Regions from separate parts of the Methylibium sp. T29 genome, predicted to be linked through region 1. Evidence: predicted binding sites of a transcription regulator. Region 1 holds the regulator's gene; each other region holds the start of a gene.

Region 1 (3,270 bases):
GGCCGGCTGCACGCGGTGCACCGCGTGCTGCACTTCGGGGTCGAAGTCCTGCACGCCGAAGCTCAGGCGGTTGAAGCCCAGCGCCTTCAGGTGCGAAAGCCGCGAGGCACTGACGGTGCGCGGGTCGACCTCGATCGAGCATTCGGCCTGCGGCTGCAGGTCGAAGGCGCCGCGCAGCAGGGCCATCAGCTGCGACAGCTCCGCATCGTCCAGGAAGGTCGGCGTACCGCCGCCGAGGTGCAGCTGACTGACGCGCTGGCGGCTGCCGATCACGTCCTGGTGCAATGCCACCTCGCGGCCCAGCCACTCCAGGTACTCGGTGCCGCGCCGGTGCTGCCGGGTGATCACCTTGTTGCAGGCGCAGTAGTAGCAGACCGACTCGCAGAATGGGATGTGGACGTAGATCGACAGCGGTGTGCCGCCGCCCACCGCGCCGGCCGCCGGGGCGCCGCTGCGGCGCTGGCCCAGGGCCTGCCGGTACTGAGCGGGGCCGAAGGCCTCCACGAAGCGGTCGGCAGTCGGGTAGGAGGTGTAGCGCGGCCCACCGGCGTCCAGACGACTCAGGAGTTCCTCGCTCGGCGCAGCCGGTTCCAGCATGTCGGTCAGGGTCGGAGGGGGCATGTCCGGACTGTGCCGAGGGCCTCTCACCGGGCTCTTGATCTGGGTCAAGGCCGGTCGCCGGCGGCCTCCGACAATCCACGCACAGCTTGAGGTCGATCATGCAACTTGCCCCTCACGACACTGCCGCCGACTCACATGCTCCATCGCGGGTGGCGCACAAGATCATAATGAAGCGCATGGAACGTGAACCGATCCGCATCGAGGCCCTCAAGGTCGCATGCTCCAGTTGCAACCTGCGCGAGCTCTGCCTGCCGGTGGGGCTGTCGGACGACGATCTCGACCACCTCGACCAGCTGGTCGGCAGCCGCCGCCCCGTGAAGCGCGGCGACACGCTGTTCCACGCCGGGGATCGCTTCGAGTCGCTTTATGCGGTGCGCACCGGCTTCTTCAAGACCTGCGTGTCCGCCGACGACGGCCGCGACCAGGTGACCGGCTTCCAGATGGCCGGCGAACTGCTGGGACTGGACGGCATCAGCACCGACCGCCATGCCTGCGACGCGGTGGCGCTGGAGGACTCCCAGGTCTGCCAGATCCCCTACTCGCAGCTCGAGAAGCTGTCGCGCGAATCCACGCCGCTGCAGCACCAGTTCCACAAGATCATGAGCCGCGAGATCGTGCGCGACCACGGCGTGATGCTGCTGCTCGGCAGCATGCGGGCCGAGGAGCGGCTCGCGGCCTTCCTGCTGAACCTCACGCAGCGCCTGCAGGCACGCGGCTTCTCGGCCTCGTCGCTCGTGCTGCGCATGACGCGCGAGGAGATCGGCAGCTACCTCGGTCTCAAGCTGGAGACCGTGAGCCGCACCTTCTCGAAGTTCCAGGACGAAGGTCTGCTCGAGGTGAAGCAGCGCGACATCCGCGTGCTCGACGAATCCGGGCTGCGCCGGCTCGTCAACGGCCCGGCCTGCTGAAGGTTCGCCGCCTGCCTCGCCCGGCGCGACTCAGGGCCAGCGGCGCGGCTCGGTATTGGCCGGCTCCGGCGTTGCCAGTAGCAGCGTCAACATCGACGTCAGCGCGCACACGGTCCAGAACGCGAAGAAGGCCAGCGTGTAGACGCCAGCCGGCGACACCGTCTCCAGCGCGCGCCCGACCCAGCCGTTCAGTTCCGCCGGGTCGGCTGCGCTGAACACCAGGACCTCCAGCACACCCGCCATCAGGAACGACGGCCAGGCGATCCACAGCGTGCGTTGTCTCATCGTCGCGAGCTCCGGGTCGACGGGCGGCACCACGCTCAGCGCTCGGGGCGCGGCGTGGCCGCATGATTGCGCGCCTGCACTGCCGGCGTGTCGCTGCCCAGCGGTTCGCTGCTGCGGCTGAGCACCGGGTCGCTGCCACGCACGGCGATCACGGCAGTGACGATGCCAGCCACCACGACCGCCAGCGGGCCGCCCAGCACCAGCCACAGCATGGGCTCGCGCCACCAGGGCAGCGGCCGCTCAGGCGCGGGCGTCGGGCGGGTTGCGTTCTCGTTCGGGGTCATGGGTTGCTCCGGAGAGGGCCGCGTTCAGCGCGGCACGACGAAGGTGGATTTCTCGGACACGCTGGCCGCCGGCTGCATGCCGTCGGCCTCGCGGATGATCTCGAAGCGCAGGGGGTGGGCGCCGGGGCCCAGGGCCGCGGCGCTCTGCGGCGGCACTTGCACCGCGACAGGCACCCAGCGCGACTCGGCCGGGGCCAGCCGCACCTCGTCACGCACCTGCGCCTGCGCGCCGGCGATGCCGCTCACCACCACCCGGTAGCGCTGCTCCGACTCGGTGGCGTTCATGATCTGCAACCGGTAGACATTCTCGATGCGCCCTTCGTCGACCAGCCTTGCCAACGTACCGCGGTCGCGCACCACGTCGACGCGCATCGGGCTGCGCAGCACGAGACTGGTGACGAAGCCGACCGAGATCAGCAGCAGGATCACGCCGTAGACCAGCACGCGCGGACGGAACACACGCCGCCAGTCCAGCCTGCTCTGCCCGGCAGCCAGGCCGTTCTGCGTCGCATAGCGGATCAGTCCGCGCGGATACGCCATCTTGTCCATCACGCCGTTGCACACGTCGATGCAGGCGGCACAACCGATGCACTCGTATTGCAGCCCCTCGCGGATGTCGATGCCGGTCGGGCAGACCTGCACGCACAGCGTGCAGTCGATGCAGTCGCCTTTGCCCTGGGCGGCCAGCGCGTCGTGCGCCAGGCTGCGCGGGCGCGAGCCGCGCGGCTCTCCGCGCCCGCCGTCATAGCTGATGATCAGGGTGTCGTGGTCGAACATCGCGCTCTGGAAGCGCGCGTACGGGCACATGTACTTGCACACCTGCTCGCGCATGAAGCCGGCGTTGCCATAGGTCGCGAAGCCGTAGAACAGCACCCAGAACGCTTCCCAGGGGCCGGGCCCGGCCGACCCCGGGCCGGCCAGACCGATCAGCGCGAGCACCTCGCCGCCCAGTTCGCGGATCGGCGTGAAGTAGCCGACGAAGGTGAAGCCAGTCCACAGGCCGATCGCCAGCCACACCGCGTGCTTGGCCGACCGGCGGGCCAGCTTCGCGGCGCCCCAGGGCGCGGCATCGAGCTTCAGGCGCGCCTGGCGGTCGCCTTCGATATGGTGCTCGACCCACATGAAGATCTCGGTGTAGACCGTCTGCGGGCAGGCGTAGCCGCACCACAGGC
Region 2 (3,270 bases), on a different contig from region 1:
CCACGACGAGTTGGGCGCCGCGCAGGTCGAACAGTTGCTTGCCGAACGGCATGCCACCCACCACGGTGGCGATGCGCAGGCCGCGCGCGGCGTCGCGCAGCGGGTGCTGCTTGGCTTCGGCGCGCAGCGCTTCGCCCACGCCGCGCATCAGGTCGATCGCGTCGGCGGACACCTGCTGGGCAAGTTCGCGGGTCGGGCACAGCACCACGGCGCGCGGCGTCGCGACGCGGGTCTGTTCGGCGGCACCGGCATTCAGCAGGCGGTGCAGCACCGGCAGCAGGAAGGCCGCGGTCTTGCCGCTGCCGGTCTGGCTGCTCACCATCCAGTCGCCGCCCTTCAGGGCAGCGGGGATGGCTTGTTCCTGCACGCTGGTGGGCGCAGTGAAGCCGAGCTGGGTCACGGCATGCAGCAGCGGAGCGGCAAGACCAAGGGATTCAAAATTCGAAGCAGTCACGAAGCATCCCCGCCGGGTTGCCGGCGGGTCCGTCATCGCCGCATGCAGAGATGCGGCAGGTTGGTCCAAAACACATCGACCAACAGACGGACTGCACTGGGTGCAATGGCCCCGATGGGAAACGGGTGGGGCCGGACTGGTGACGATGCACTGACCCTCGGGGCCCGCGGCGCGGGTGAGGGAGGCTGCTTTTTGCAGCGCAGCAAGCATTGTCGCACATCCCGCCTGCCCGTGCCGAATTCGGGCGCGCATGTCCCCGGGTGGACAGGCCGCCGGCGGGCAATTCCTACAATCGAATCGCCTCCTCCCACCACTCCCCGCCTGTCCTGCGATGACGACCTTCCCGTTCCTCGAAGCGCTTGGCCACGGCATCACCGCGATCGACACCGGCTTCATGCGGCCTCGCTTCGATGCGGCCTATCTCGTCGTCGAAGGCGGCCATGCCGCCTACGTCGACAGCGGCATCAACGACGCGCTGCCGCGCCTGCTGGCCGCGCTCGACGTGCAGGGCCTGGACCGCGGCGCGGTCGATTACGTGATCGTCACCCATGTGCACCTCGATCATGCCGGCGCCGCCGGCCTGCTGATGCAGCAGTTGCCGAACGCCCGGCTGGTGGTGCATCCGCGCGGCGCGCCGCACATGATCGACCCGAGCGCACTGGTCGCGGGTGCCAGCGCGGTGTATGGAGCCGAGGAAGTGGCCCGTACCTACGGCACGGTGCAGCCGGTGCCGGCCGAGCGCGTGCTCGCCAGCCACGACGGCATGGTGCTCGACCTGGCGGGCCGGCCGCTGCTGCTGATCGAGACGCCCGGCCATGCGCGACACCACCATTGCATCTGGGACGAGCGCAGCCGCGGCTGGTTCACCGGCGACACCTTCGGCCTGTCGTATCCGGAGTTCCGGACCCCAGGCGGTCGTTACGTCCTGCCGACGACGACGCCGGTGCAGTTCGAACCCGGGCCCTTGAAGACCTCGATCGCGCGCATGCTCGAGAAGCGCCCGGACTGCATGTACCTCACCCACTACAGCCGCATCGACGAGGTCGATTCTTTCGCCGAGCAGCTGTTCGAGCAGATCGATGCAATGGTCGCACTGGCGCGACCACTTGCGACGGCCGGCGATCGCGATCAGCAACTGCGCCACGGACTGGCACAGCTCTATCGCCGGAGACTCCGGGCGGCTGGCAGCGTGCTTTCCGATGCGCAGATCGACGAGTTGCTGACGGTGGATGTCGAGCTCAACGCGCAAGGCCTCGGCGTGTGGCTCGATCGCGAAGCGCGCAACGCACAGGCGCCCGCCCCCGGCGCACGCTGAACGCCGGCGGCAGCCCCCACCGTGACGGACCTCACGGAGGCCATGGCGGCAACGCTCCGATATTGCGCTGCATCAAATGGCGGAGGCGACGCACTGCCGATGATCCGGCGCACACATCGATGCGCCAAAGGATCCCATGCGCCTGAACACCCCCGTGACAGCCAGCGAGTACCCCTTCCCCGCCGGCGAAACCCTGGTCTCGACGACCGACCTGAAGGGGCGCATCACCTACTGCAACCCGGCCTTCATCACGGTCAGCGGCTACGCACGGGAAGAACTGCTGGGCCAGCCGCACAACATGATCCGCCACCCCGACATGCCCGAGGAGGCCTTCCGCGACATGTGGGCCACCATCGCCTCCGGCCAACCGTGGTCGGCGCCGGTCAAGAACCGTCGCAAGGACGGTAGCTGCTACTGGGTGATCGCGAACGTCACGCCGCTCATGAGCGGCGACCAGCCGACCGGCTACATGTCGGTGCGGACGGCCCCGGATCGCGCCGATGTCGAGCGTGCCGAGGAACTCTATGCAGTGATGCGTACCGAGAAGGCCGCCGGACAACTGGTCCACCGTTTCGACGCCGGCCGCCTGCGGGTCGACACCTGGCTGGGCCGCCTCTCGAATGTGCTGCGCCTGCCGGTTCAGGTGAAGCTCGGTGTCGTCGCCGCGCTGCTGGGATCGGCCGGCTTCGTGACGGGTGCGGCCGTCACCGGCGGTAGCCTGCTGCAGTGGCCTGCGCTGGGCCCGGCGCTGACGGCCATCGCCACGCTGCTGCTCTGCTCGGTGGCCGCCGCCGCCTACTTGAACCGGATGACGATCGCTCCGCTCGCGCAGCTGGTGCAGTTCGCCAATCGCATGGCCGCCGGCGACCTGACGCAGAAGATCGATATCGACCGCCACGACCTCGTCGGCCAGCTCACGAAAGGACTGAACCAGTTGAACGTGAACCTGCAGTCCATCGTGCGCGACGCGCGCAACGAGATCGAGCAGATGCGCGTCGTCACCGGCGAGATCGCCTCGGGCAACCAGGATCTCTCGGGACGGACCGAGTCGCAGGCGAGCAGCCTGCAGGAGACCGCCGCCTCGATGGAACAGATCACCGGCACCGTGCGCCAGAGCGCCGATTCCGCCGAGCAGGCCACGCGCCTGGCCACCCAGGCCACGGCGGTGACCCAGCGCAGCAGCGACGCGGTGCAGGACGTCACCCGCACGATGGGCGAGATCAGCGCATCGTCGCAGCGCATCGGCGAGATCATCCAGGTGATCGACGGGATCGCATTCCAGACCAACATCCTCGCGCTCAACGCCGCGGTCGAGGCCGCCCGGGCCGGTGAACAGGGACGCGGCTTCTCGGTCGTGGCCTCCGAGGTGCGGGCGCTCGCGCAGCGCACTTCGTCGGCGGCGAAGGAGGTCAAGCAACTGATCGAGGACTCGGCCGCCAAGGTCGACACCGGCAGCCGCCTCACCGACGCGGCCCGGTCGACGATGGACGACGCCTTGCGC
Region 3 (3,270 bases), on a different contig from region 1:
GCAACATGACCACCTGCCTGCAGCAGCAGGTCGACTGGATCACCGAGTGCCTGGTGGCGCTGCGCCGTAAGGGCCTGACCGTCATCGAGCCCAGCCGGGCGCTGGAAGACGAATGGGTGGCTCACCACGACGAGACCTCCAACGCGACGCTGCTGGTCAAGACCGATTCCTGGTACATGGGAACCAATGTCAAGGGCAAGCAGCGCCGCATGCTTTCGTACATCGGTGGGGTCGGAAAATACCGCCAACGCTGCGAAGAACTGGCCGCCGGCGGCTATCCGGGTTTCGAGATGCGCTGAGTTTGCTAGTCGGTCTCGGGCGTCAGCGTCAGGACGGCGGGGATCGTCTCGTCGCAGTTGTCCAGCAGCCCGGCATGCACGGCCCGCAATGTCGCGAGGCTGCCGACGTGGGGCAGGACCGTGTCCGCACCGCAGAGCGGACACACGGCGGTGGATTCGCCGTGTGTCCAACTCACCACGTCGGACGGCTCGAAGATAGCCAGGCAAGAGAAGCAGCCTGCAATCCGCGCCGAAGCCAGTTCGGCGCGGTTGTTGAAGGAATCGTAGCCAGTGTCCGACATGTGCGAAGCGTCGGTTGCAGGACTCAGGACGTCACGCTGTCGCGCAGCGCCTTGATCTGGTCGTGGTTGGACTGCACCCCAAGCAACTGCCGGCCGAGCGTCTGCTGCACGTCGATCGGCAGTTGCTGCTTCAGCGCCTTGCGGTAGCGGGCCAGTGCCGCGTCCTCGCCGCGCTCGCACTCCTCCAGCAACGCGTGATCGCTGCTGCCGGTGAATGCATCCTTCACCGACACCCATCCCCGATGAAGGCGCCGGCGACGCTGCCATGATCCTCGGGGCTTCCCCCGTGCTGCAGGACCAGGGCCTGCAACTCCACCGCGGCGCTTTCGCATTCCGCGGCACGGGCCTGCAGTGTCTGCTTGAGGGCGACGGACTCGGCTCGCTCGGCGCATTTCGCGAATCCGTACTGGCCGTCCTTCGACGTTTCGATCAGTTCGTTCAGGATCTGGATGACTTGCTTGTCGCTCATGGGAACTCCTCGAAGTTGGGCAAGTGGGACCACCCGGGATGGATGGGACCGTGGCAACTCGATGATGGGTAGCCTGCAGTCCAAAGGCAGTAGGGCGATCGCGCCGCGTGCTGTACGAACGCGCCTACACCGTGTCTCCTTCGCTGCGAATGAACGGCCTCTTGATCTGGCGCAAGGCCTGCTGGGCGGTCTGGATCGACGCTAGCGACCGACGGCGCGGCGGGTGTTTATCGCCGTGGCCGTACGCTTTCTTACACTGCATCAACCCCCCGTGCACGCCAGCTTGACCATCATTCGCCAGGAGCATCGGGCTCTGTCTGCGATGCTGCGCGCCATCCACCTGATGCTGGGAGAGCATCGCCGGCGCGGAACGCTGCCGGACTTCGGGATGTTGCGCGCCATGCTCTTCTACGTCGACGAATTTCCCGAGCGCCTGCACCATGCCAAGGAAAGCCGGCTGCTGTTTCCGATGCTGCGGTCGCGCAGCGCAGAGCGCACCGCCGTGCTGAACCGGCTCGATCAGGACCATGCCCAGGGCGAGCAGTTCATCCGCAAACTCGAACACGAGCTGCTGGCCTTCGAGGTGATGGCCGAGACGCCCCAGGGCGAGGAGCGACGCGAGCGTTTCGAGCGCTCGATGACGGCCTACATGCACTTCTACCTGAACCACATGCGCACGGAGGAGGCGATGGTGCTGCCGATGGCCGAGCGCGTGCTCGGTGATCAGGACTGGAGCGAACTCGATGCGGCCTTCCTGCAGAACCGCGACCCGCTTGCCGGCGACGAGGGCGATGCGGTGTATGCCGATGTCTTCAGGCGCATCACCGAAGCGCAACCGACCCTGCTGGGTCTGGGCTCCGCGCTGGAAGCACTGGCCGGGCGGGCGACGGCGAGGTCCGTCTAGAGCGCTCGAGACCGGCCCAGGCGGCCGGGCGACCGATCGGTCTCCGGCGGACCGATACTGCGTCCATGCAGGACGAGGCCCCAATTCCCCCGACGCCGCGCTGGATTCGCGCGCTGTGGTCGCTGGCGGGGGGGCTGGCCTTGCTGACGGGCCTGGTCGGCATCGTGCTGCCCTTGTTGCCCACGACGCCCTTCGTGCTGCTGGCGGCCTTCTGCTTTGCGCGCGGGAGCGAGCGCTGCGAACGTTGGCTGCTCGGGCATCGACGCTTCGGACCGATGATTCAGGCGTGGCGTTCGCATCGCGCGATCCCGCTGGCGGCGAAGCGACTGGCCACGGTGATGATGACGCTGGGCTGTGTCTGGTCGTGGTGGTGGCTGACTTCGCCCTGGCGATGGATGCCCGCACTGTGTTGCACCGCCGTTGCGCTGTGGATGTGGCGCCTGCCGACGGCGGACGCGACGCGGCGGCTGCCAGGTCGCGATTGAGCGACGTTGCTCAATCGCGATCTCCGCGCGACCGGGTCGGATTTCGCTCGCGGGCAGAATTTGCGCATGAACCGGCCGACCCCCGCTGCTGCATCGACCACCCTGCGCTGCATGCTGCTGTGGATCGGCGTGCTCGCGTTGTCAGCCTGCGCCGGTTACAGCCCTTCGGGCCTGCCCGTCGGTACACCGCAGGCGCAGGTCATCGAGCGCATGGGGCCGCCGACCGGGCGCTATGCACTCGCTCCAGCCGGTGAGCGGCTGGAGTTCGCCCGAGGCCCGATGGGCAAGCACACTTACATGCTCGACTTCGATGCCGACCAGCGGCTGCTGCGCTGGGAACAGGTGCTGACCGAGAAGAACTTCTATGCACTGCAGATCGGCATGAGCCGCGACGAAGTGCTGCGGCGCATCGGCCATCCGTCGAACGTGCGCTTCCTGTCACGTCAGCAGCACCAGCTCTGGTCGTACCGCTACGACACGCCGTTCTGCGTGTGGTTCCAGGTCAGCCTCGACACCTCCGACAAGGTGGCCGAACTGGGCAACAACGTCGATCCGCAGTGCGACGATCTCTTCGACGGTCGCTGATTCCATGCCCACGATCACCCTGTACGGCATCCCGAACTGCGACACCGTGAAGCGGGCCCGCGCCTGGCTGGAGGCCCGCGACGTTGGCTACACGTTTCACGACTTCAAGAAGCAGGGCGTGCCTCCCGACGCGCTGGCCAGATGGGTGTCCGCCACCGGCTGGGAGACGCTGGTCAACCGCAAGGGCACGACCTGGCGCCAACTCGATCCTGCGGTGCGGGAGTCCGTCGTCGACGCGTCGAGCGCC

Evidence for each region. The regulator FNR, encoded in region 1, switches genes on or off when oxygen is low (the NO sensors DNR and NnrR bind a similar motif). The targets are predictions, from matches to a motif close to TTGATNNNNATCAA.
Region 2: the regulator FNR is predicted to act here: its motif matches at 1,832-1,845, upstream of x551_RS06170 (PAS domain-containing methyl-accepting chemotaxis protein).
Region 3: the regulator FNR is predicted to act here: its motif matches at 1,211-1,224, upstream of x551_RS00620 (hemerythrin domain-containing protein).

The regions. Positions count from the first base shown of each region.
Region 1 is NZ_AZND01000134.1:947-4,216, forward strand. Features, by position in the region: partial or broken gene hemN (oxygen-independent coproporphyrinogen III oxidase) at 1-621, opposite strand, end outside; gene fnr (fumarate/nitrate reduction transcriptional regulator Fnr) at 789-1,529, shown strand; gene x551_RS14660 (hypothetical protein) at 1,560-1,814, opposite strand; gene x551_RS26165 (hypothetical protein) at 1,850-2,098, opposite strand; gene ccoG (cytochrome c oxidase accessory protein CcoG) at 2,123-3,270, opposite strand, start outside.
Region 2 is NZ_AZND01000028.1:21,649-24,918, forward strand. Features, by position in the region: partial or broken gene x551_RS06160 (DEAD/DEAH box helicase) at 1-490, opposite strand, end outside; gene x551_RS06165 (MBL fold metallo-hydrolase) at 786-1,769, shown strand; gene x551_RS06170 (PAS domain-containing methyl-accepting chemotaxis protein) at 1,906-3,270, shown strand, end outside.
Region 3 is NZ_AZND01000002.1:28,753-32,022, reverse strand. Features, by position in the region: gene x551_RS00635 (NAD(P)/FAD-dependent oxidoreductase) at 1-299, shown strand, start outside; gene x551_RS00630 (hypothetical protein) at 305-580, opposite strand; partial or broken gene x551_RS00625 (PA2169 family four-helix-bundle protein) at 604-1,049, opposite strand; gene x551_RS00620 (hemerythrin domain-containing protein) at 1,321-1,953, shown strand; gene x551_RS00615 (YbaN family protein) at 2,019-2,438, shown strand; gene x551_RS00610 (hypothetical protein) at 2,505-3,023, shown strand; gene x551_RS00605 (arsenate reductase) at 3,028-3,270, shown strand, end outside.